One region of the Hyphomonas oceanitis genome, then DNA from elsewhere that is predicted to be linked to it. Evidence: predicted binding sites of a transcription regulator. Region 1 holds the regulator's gene; the other holds the start of a gene.
The links. Region 1 encodes HrcA, which represses chaperone genes, less so after heat shock. Its sites were predicted from a motif close to GTTAGCANTCNNCNNNGNNGANTGCTAAC; they were not measured.

Region 1 (4,238 bases):
TCGCCAGGCCGGGCTGAAACCGGACGCTGCCGTGCTTGTGGCGACAGTAAAAGCGCTGAAAATGCATGGCGGACTGGCGAAGAGTGAGCTGGCAAGCGTCAGCTATGAGGCGCTGAATGACGGGCTCAGCAATCTCGGGCGGCATATCGAGAACCTGCAGCAATACGGCCTGCCCGTGATCGTCGCGATCAACCGGTTCACCAGCGATACCGAAGGCGAGATTGATGCCGTGGAAGCCTATTGCGCCAAGGTCGGCGTGCCCGTGGCGCTGTGCACGCACTGGGCCGAAGGCGGCCGGGGCGCCGAAGCCCTCGCGCGGATCGTGACAGAGACGCTGGCGACAAAACCGGCTGACTTCCGCACGCTCTATCCGGATGACATGCCCCTCTTCGACAAGATCGAGACCGTCGCCCGCCGCATCTACCGGGCCGATCATGTCGAGGCGCCGCGCGCCGTGCGCGACCAGCTCGCACGCTGGGAGGCCGACGGGTTCGGCCACCTGCCGGTCTGCATCGCCAAAACGCAGTACAGTTTCTCAACCGACCCCACACGCGTCGGCGCGCCGGAAGGCCACACGGTGCGCCTGCGCGAAGTGCGGCTTTCGGCAGGGGCTGGATTCATTGTCGCCATTTGCGGGGACATCATGACCATGCCGGGCCTGCCCCGTCACCCGGCCGCCGAGAGCATCCACCTCAACGATCAGGGGCTGATCGAGGGTCTTTTCTAGGCAAATCCTCTGACCGATTGTCCTTCGACTTCGCTCAGGATGAGCGATTTGCGTGGGTGTTGACTCATATTAGCAAAAAAGCTAATTAGCATTCATGCAAAACAGCGTGTTCAAAGCCTTGGCCCATCCTGCCCGCCGGCAAATCCTTGCGCTGCTGCGCAAAGGGCCGCGTCTGGCGGGCGATCTCGCGGCCGAATTCGACTCGAGCTGGCCGACGATGAGCCGGCACCTGGCCGTGCTGAAGGAGGCTGACCTGATCACCGCCGAGCGGCAGGGCAACCAAATTCTCTACCGCGTGAACACGAGCGTGCTGGAAGATGCCGCAACGGCCCTGCTGGGCCTGATCGGCAGTGACAATGGCGACGACGAGCTAAAGGAGGCCGCAGAATGAAACCTTACATCCGCACCGGACTGATCTGGTCTGCGCTCATGATCGCGATCATGGTGGCCGCGACGGTCTGGACACTTCACGCGCTACCGGCTGAAGGCCCCATCCCGGTTCACTTTAGTCTGGACGGCACACCGAACCGCTACGGCTCACGTCTGGAAGTCATGCTGGTGTTCTCGTTTGTGCCTGTCATTGCCGCCATCGTGTCGGCCATTCTGGCTGCCGCACCATATCTTGATCCGCGTGGGTCGAACATAGATGTCGGTCGCAAGGCCTATGTCGCGGTCTGGATTGGCGTCATGATCGTCCTCGCATTGGCTCATGTCGGTAGTTGCATGGTTCTGCTGAATACCATTCACGGCACACCAGCTGGTCCGGGCATTGTGCGCGGGATCATTGCCGGCTGCGCGCTTCTGTTCGTTGCCATAGGAAATTACCTGCCCAAGACGCGGCCCAGCTACATGTTCGGCGTGCGCACGCCCTGGACCCTGTCATCCGATATGGCATGGGAAAAAACCCACCGTCTGGCGGGGCGCCTGTTCATCATTGCGGGCGTGCTCGGCTTCATTGGCGCTTTCGTGTGGAGCGGTATCTGGCTGGCGTTGCAACTGTCGGCGCTTGTCTTCGCGGCGGCCATTATCAGCGTCGTCTATTCCTATTTCGCCTGGCGGGCGGCGGATGACCATGACGAAGGCACCAGCCTCACTGTCTGACCCCCTATTGTACAGGGGCCCCCGGCCCCCTAATCAATAGACATGGTCCTGACCCCCGAAAGCCAATCCCTGATGCAGCGCCTTGACCAGCGCTCGCGCGACATCTTCAAGGAGATTGTCGAGGGCTACCTGTCGACGGGTGAGCCGGTGGGCTCGCGCACGCTCTCCAAGGGCGGCATTGCGCTCTCCCCGGCCTCGATCCGCAATGTCATGGCCGACCTGACGGACCTTGGCCTGCTCGACGCGCCGCATATTTCTGCCGGGCGCGCGCCCACCCACAGGGGCCTGCGCCTCTTCGTCGACGGCTTTCTCGAGATTGGCGAGCCATCCGGCAGCGACAAGCGCGAGATCGAGGACCGGTTGCGCAGCGCCGGCAGCGACCTTGAAGCCGTGTTGGGCGAGGCCTCCGGCATTCTCTCGGGCCTCACCGGCGGGGCGGGCCTTGTCGCCTCCCCCACCCGCGATACGCCTGTGCGCCATGTTGAATTCGTGCCGCTGGCGGGCCGCGATGCGCTCTGCGTGCTGGTGACAGAAGACGGCGATGTTGAAAACCGCCTTGTGCGCGTGCCTGAAGGCCTGCCCGCCACGACGCTGATCGAGGCGGGAAACTATCTCTCCACGCGCCTCAAGGGCCGCACACTGGCCGAGGCGGCTGTGGATGTGCGCGAAGAAATCCGCTCGCACAGGGCTGCACTTGATGCGGCCGCTTCGTCCCTCGTGGAGGAAGGCCTTGCCCAGTGGAGCGGCGATGCGCCGGGCCGGGGCCGGTCGCTGATCATACGCGGGCGCGCCAACCTGCTGGAAGATGCCAAGGCCGCCGGCGACCTTGACCGTGTGCGCCAGCTGTTCAACGAGCTTGAACGGCAGCAGTCCCTGCTCGATATCCTCGATACGACACGCGAAGCCGATGGGGTTCGCCTGTTTATTGGCGCAGAGAACCAGCTTTTTCCGCTTTCGGGTTCAAGTGTCATCGTTGCCCCCTATATGGGAGGCGCAAAACATGTCATCGGCGCGCTGGGCGTCATCGGCCCCACAAGGCTGAACTATGCCCGCGTGATACCGATGGTGGATTATACCGCGAAGGTGATCGGCGAAATCCTCGCCGCCCGGCGCACGAAGGATGGGAAGTGATGAGCGACGAGACCAAGAACGGCGAAAGCGCCGACATCGATCCAAACGCCTCGAAGGCTGACCTCAAGGCGGCCGCTGATGCCATGCTGAAAAATGCACGGGCGCAGGCCGCTGAAACAATGGAAGCCGAAGCCGACGCAGAGATTTCGCCGGAACAGGAAGCCATGCGCCTGAAAATCGAGAAGGACGAACTGCGCGAACAGCTGCTGCGCACGCTCGCCGACCTCGACAATACGCGCAAGCGCGCCGAACGCCAGATTTCCGAAGCCCGCGTCTATGCCATCGAACGCTTTGCCGGCGACCTGCTCAGCGTGTCGGACAATCTTGCCCGCGCCCTCGCCGCCCTGCCGGACGAAGACCGCGCCAATCTCTCTGACGCCGGCAACAACCTGCTGAGCGGCATCGAGATGACCGCCAAGGAACTGGAAACCGCGCTCGGCCGCCATGGCGTGAAGCCGATCGACGACGCCCCCGGCGCCGTGTTCGACCCGAACCTGCACCAGGCCGTCGCGCAGATCCCGTCAGACCAGCCCTCCGGCACGATCGCCTCAGTCTTCCAGCCCGGCTGGAAAATCGGCGAACGCACGCTCCGGGCCGCTATGGTGGCCGTCAGCGCTGGTGGGGCGAACTAAACTATCAACGTGACGTTGTGACATATAGGCTCGCTCTCAACCGGAGCGTAAACCTGAAGTATGTCCAATGACGACGAGACACCGCAAGCTGTGGAGCAGCCCGTTCGCGAGATACCGAGGCCGTTGTTGAATCGCGAGGCGGCAACGGCAAGGAGCCGCTCAGTTTCCGGACCATCACAATCGGACACTTTGCGAATTGCCGCGCCAGCCTATCCCAGAATATGGCTTGCCTGGCTCATGGCAGGGCCGTTGAACCCGACAATACTCATATGGGTCGTCTTCTTCATGATCGACGGGGAAGTCTCGCCGTGGACCGTATTTTGGTTCGTCTCATTTCCGAGTGCTATCGCAGCCTTACTGGGAACCGAACTCGCCCGTGGGCGGAGCGCTTATTCGTCCAAGTACTTGATTTTGCTATCGCTCAAGATGTGGCTGCTGGTGAGCGTATTTTTTATTGTCCTTGCGAGCCCGTTGGCATTCAGCACCGCGCCCGGCCTTCTAATCTTGTTTTTAGGTATTGCGATTGTTTTCGGATTGCCCGCAGCACTTGCCGGCGCAGTCGTTGCGCGCTTGATCGTGTTTCGTCGAAAACACCCTCTGACTAACGGACAACTTTCCACGCCGTGACCGTTCCCGGCGTCCAGTTC
Region 2 (4,238 bases), on a different contig from region 1:
CGCAATCATCCAGCCGGTGGGCACAGCGGCACGCACCAGCATCGCCACCAGCATCAGCGTGGCGACCGCCCGGAACATGGCAATACGAGAGAGCAGGCCCTTGCGCATGTGGCCCCCTTAGCGAGCCGTCATCAAGGCGGCAATTGCGCTAGTGTCGCAGATAGCAAAACGGCCCTCCGTTTCCGGAGGGCCGTCTGTTCGTTTCGGTAGGCTTGGGGCCTGGACTAGAAGCCCATGCCACCCATGCCGCCCATGTCAGGCATGCCGCCACCGCCGCCAGCCGATTCTTTCTTCGGTGCTTCGGAGATCGAGCATTCCGTCGTGATCAGCAGGGCTGCGACTGAAGCTGCGTTCTGCAGGGCAGAGCGGACAACTTTCACAGGGTCGATAACGCCCATGGCAACGAGGTCACCATATTCTTCGGTCTGGGCGTTGAAGCCGTAAGAGCGCGACTTGTTGGACAGGATGTTGTTCACAACAACCGAACCTTCAACGCCTGCGTTCTCGACGATCTGACGAAGCGGAGCTTCGAGCGCCTTGCGGACGATGTCGATACCGGCTTTTTCGTCGTCATTCAGGCCAACAACGCCGATGTTCTTGGAAGCGCGGAGCAGGGCCACGCCGCCACCAGGAACAATGCCTTCTTCAACAGCTGCGCGCGTAGCGTTCAGCGCGTCGTCGACACGGTCTTTCTTCTCTTTCACTTCGACTTCGGTCGCACCGCCAACCTTGATCACGGCAACACCGCCAGCCAGTTTGGCCAGGCGCTCTTGCAGTTTCTCACGGTCATAGTCGGAAGACGTGTCTTCGATTTGCGCGCGGATCTGCGAAACGCGTGCTTCGATCTCTTTCTTCTTGCCAGCGCCATCAACGATGGTCGTGTCGTCTTTCGTGATCGACACGCGCTTGGCTTTGCCGAGCATTTCCATGCCGACGTTCTCAAGCTTGATGCCGAGGTCTTCGGAGATGACCTGGCCCCCTGTGAGGACAGCGATGTCCTGCAGCATGGCTTTACGACGATCGCCGAAGCCCGGTGCTTTGACAGCAGCGATTTTCAGGCCACCGCGCAGCTTGTTCACGACCAGCGTGGCAAGCGCTTCGCCGTCGACGTCTTCAGCGATGATCAGCAGCGGCTTCTGCGACTGAACAACAGCTTCGAGGATCGGCAGCATTGGCTGGAGCGAGGAAAGCTTCGACTCGTGAAGCAGGATGAGGACGTCTTCGAGTTCGACGTTCATCTTGTCAGCATTGGTCACGAAGTAAGGCGACAGGTAGCCGCGGTCGAACTGCATGCCTTCAACGACATCAAGTTCGGTTTCGAGCGACTTGGCTTCTTCAACCGTGATGACGCCTTCATTGCCGACTTTCGCCATGGCTTCAGCGATCATCGCGCCGACTTCAGTGTCACCGTTTGCGGAGATCGTGCCGACTTGGGCGATCTCTTCGTTGGTTTTCACTTTCTTGGAGCTGTGTGCGAGGTCGCGAACGACTTCCGCAGCGGCTTTCTCGATACCGCGCTTCAGGTCCATTGGGTTCATGCCGGCGGCAACGCGCTTCATGCCTTCGCGAACGATGGCCTGTGCGAGAACCGTAGCGGTCGTCGTGCCGTCGCCGGCAACGTCGTTGGCCTTGGAAGCGACTTCGCGCAGCATTTGTGCGCCCATGTTTTCCAGCTTGTCTTCAAGCTCGATTTCTTTGGCGACGGTGACGCCGTCCTTCGTGGTGCGCGGTGCGCCGAAGGATTTTTCGATGACGACGTTACGGCCTTTAGGGCCGAGCGTGACTTTCACGGCGTTAGCCAGCGTGTCGACGCCTTTGAGCATCTTTTCGCGGGCGTCGGAGCCGAAAACTACATTTTTGGCAGCCATAGTGAGTTACCTCTTTGAATGGTTTGGAATTTCAGGAGATCGAAGCAGGGGCGGGAGCCTATTTGGACTCCAGCACGCCCATGATGTCGCTCTCTTTCATGATCAGCAGCTCTTCGCCTTCGACCGTGACTTCGGTACCGGACCATTTGCCGAAAAGGACACGGTCTTTCGCTTTCACGTCGAGCGGGATGCGCTTGCCGTTATCATCAAGAAGGCCTGCGCCAACGGCGACAATGACGCCTTCCTGTGGTTTTTCCTTGGCGGTGTCAGGAATGATGATCCCGCCTTTGGATTTCTCTTCTTCCTTGACGCGGCGCACGACAACGCGGTCGTGGAGGGGACGAAGTTTCATATTGAGCCTCTCGCTTTTCTACGTAGGTTCGGGGTTGAATCTGGGGCGTCGGCTCTGGAACGGAGAGGGGTGTTAGCACTCACCCGTCCCGACTGCTAACGCTGCAGCGGAAGTAGGGGGGCTAAAGGCGCGCGTCAACGGCCCAACCGTGAATTTTTTGTTCATCAACGGCCTGTGGATGCTATGAAAACAGGCATCTAGAGGGGACAAGGCATGGTCAGACTCGCATATGACGCTTCGGGGAAGCCGATTAAAGTCCCCGAACTGGAGTCCATCGCGCTCATACGGCCCGAATTCTTCTCCGGCCCGCGCATCTGGGGCGAAACCCTCGCACCCGCCCTTCAGGCCCGGGAGGCCGACCGGCGCACCACGGTCAAAAAGGCCTGGCGCAAGACCATCATTGCCGGTTTGCTCCCCATGCTTCTGCTGCTGGTCCTGTCGGTGCCATTCCCGTTTCTGCTAGGTGGCTGGCCCATCGTGCTCTTCTTCGGTTCCGGCATTTCCATCGTCCTCGTGGCGGGGCTCGACTGGCTCAAGGTCTACCATATGAAGGCCACCACGAAGGAACTCGTCCTCGGCGCCGCCTGCCAATGTTTCGATTTCACCTATGACACGCTCTCGCCAGACGTCTCCCGCATCACCGACCTGAAAAGCTTCGTCGCCGTCGGCCGCGCCTACCAGAAGAAATACGGCACGCCCGGCGCAAAGACGGGAAAGAAACGCAAACGCGGCGGCCAGACCCGCATCACCACGCCCTTCGGCAGCGCCAGCTTCGGCAGCTCCAATGCCTCCGGGCCAGACTGTCCAACCCCCGCCTATGACATTCTCGAAAGCGCCAGCCTCCTGCCGGGCCACGATTCCCGCGCCTTCGAAGACCTCATCAAGGGCACCCGCGCCGGCGCCAATTTCGCCCTCGTGGAGTGCCGCCTCGAAACCAGCGGCGACAATGGCGGCACCGTCTTCCAGGGCCTCCTCTTCCACGTCGAGTATCCCGAGCGCTTCCTCGGTCGCACGCTCCTCGCCCGGTCCCGCTGGTGGAAACGCGGCAAGGCCTCGAAAGACCTCACCAAGGTCCGCCTCATATCCGCCGAGCTCGACAAGGCCTTCACCGTCTATTCCAATGATCAGGTCGAAGCCCGCATCCTGCTCACGCCCGACCGGCTCGAACGCCTGCTCGCGCTAGAGCGCCACTTCTCCGGCGGAAAGCTGCGCGGCGTGTTCGAGGACGGCCACATGACAATCGCCCTCGAAGCCGCCAACCAGTTCGAGGCCGGCTCCATCTTCAAACCCCTTGTCGACCCGGCCCGCTTCACCACCGCCCTCATCGAACTCGGCTTGGTCTGCGACGTCATCGACGGCTTCCTCACGCGCGACTGGGTACAGGACAAACTGTAGGAAACAGGGCAGGTTCGCGACCGCTGCCGCATCAGCAGGCAAGAGGCAGCGATATTCCGGAACGCCGTGCCATATCGCTTGCCGGGCCGCGCGGCCCGCTGATTAGGTCAGCCCTGCTTTCCCAATCAGACAGGTCTGCCCGCATGCGTCTTCTTCACCGCCCTTTCCTCGCCGCGCTCGCCCTTCTGTCCTGCCTCGCGCAGCCGGCCCTCGCCGATACACCTGTCGAAGCCGCCACAAGGGACAGCCTCAGGGAATGGGTAGCCTTCCTGCGCCTGCCGAACATCACCAAGCGTTCCACGGCTGAAATACGCGCCAATGCCGACTGGATCGAGGCCGCCTTCCAGCGCTACGGCTACACCGCCCGGCAACTCGAAGACGGCGAAACGCCCATGGTCTATGCCGCCTGGCCGACCCAGTCGCCGGATCGCAAGACCGTCCTCTTCTATGCCCACATGGATGGCCAGGCCGTGAAGCCGGAAGAATGGGATCAGGAAAGCCCGTTCTCCCCCGTCCTTAAAGCGAAGGCAGACGGCGGCTGGACAGACCTTCCCCTCGACCGCCTCCTCAATGGCGAGGCCGATCCCGAAGACCGCCTCTTTGCACGCTCGGCCGCTGACGAC

Region 2: groES (co-chaperone GroES) is a predicted target of HrcA. The motif match lies at 2,292-2,320, and genes of this name have one in related genera.

Annotation. Positions count from the first base shown of each region.
Region 1 is NZ_JBALTL010000002.1:172,192-176,429, reverse strand. It holds gene V7651_RS05700 (formate--tetrahydrofolate ligase) at 1-727, shown strand, start outside; gene V7651_RS05695 (autorepressor SdpR family transcription factor) at 822-1,118, shown strand; gene V7651_RS05690 (SdpI family protein) at 1,115-1,828, shown strand; gene hrcA (heat-inducible transcriptional repressor HrcA) at 1,871-2,959, shown strand; gene V7651_RS05680 (nucleotide exchange factor GrpE) at 2,959-3,591, shown strand; gene V7651_RS05675 (hypothetical protein) at 3,652-4,218, shown strand; gene V7651_RS05670 (NHL repeat-containing protein) at 4,193-4,238, opposite strand, start outside.
Region 2 is NZ_JBALTL010000006.1:296,549-300,786, reverse strand. It holds gene V7651_RS16970 (hypothetical protein) at 1-108, opposite strand, end outside; gene groL (chaperonin GroEL) at 225-1,868, opposite strand; gene groES (co-chaperone GroES) at 1,927-2,220, opposite strand; gene V7651_RS16955 (DUF3137 domain-containing protein) at 2,434-3,615, shown strand; gene V7651_RS16950 (M20/M25/M40 family metallo-hydrolase) at 3,759-4,238, shown strand, end outside.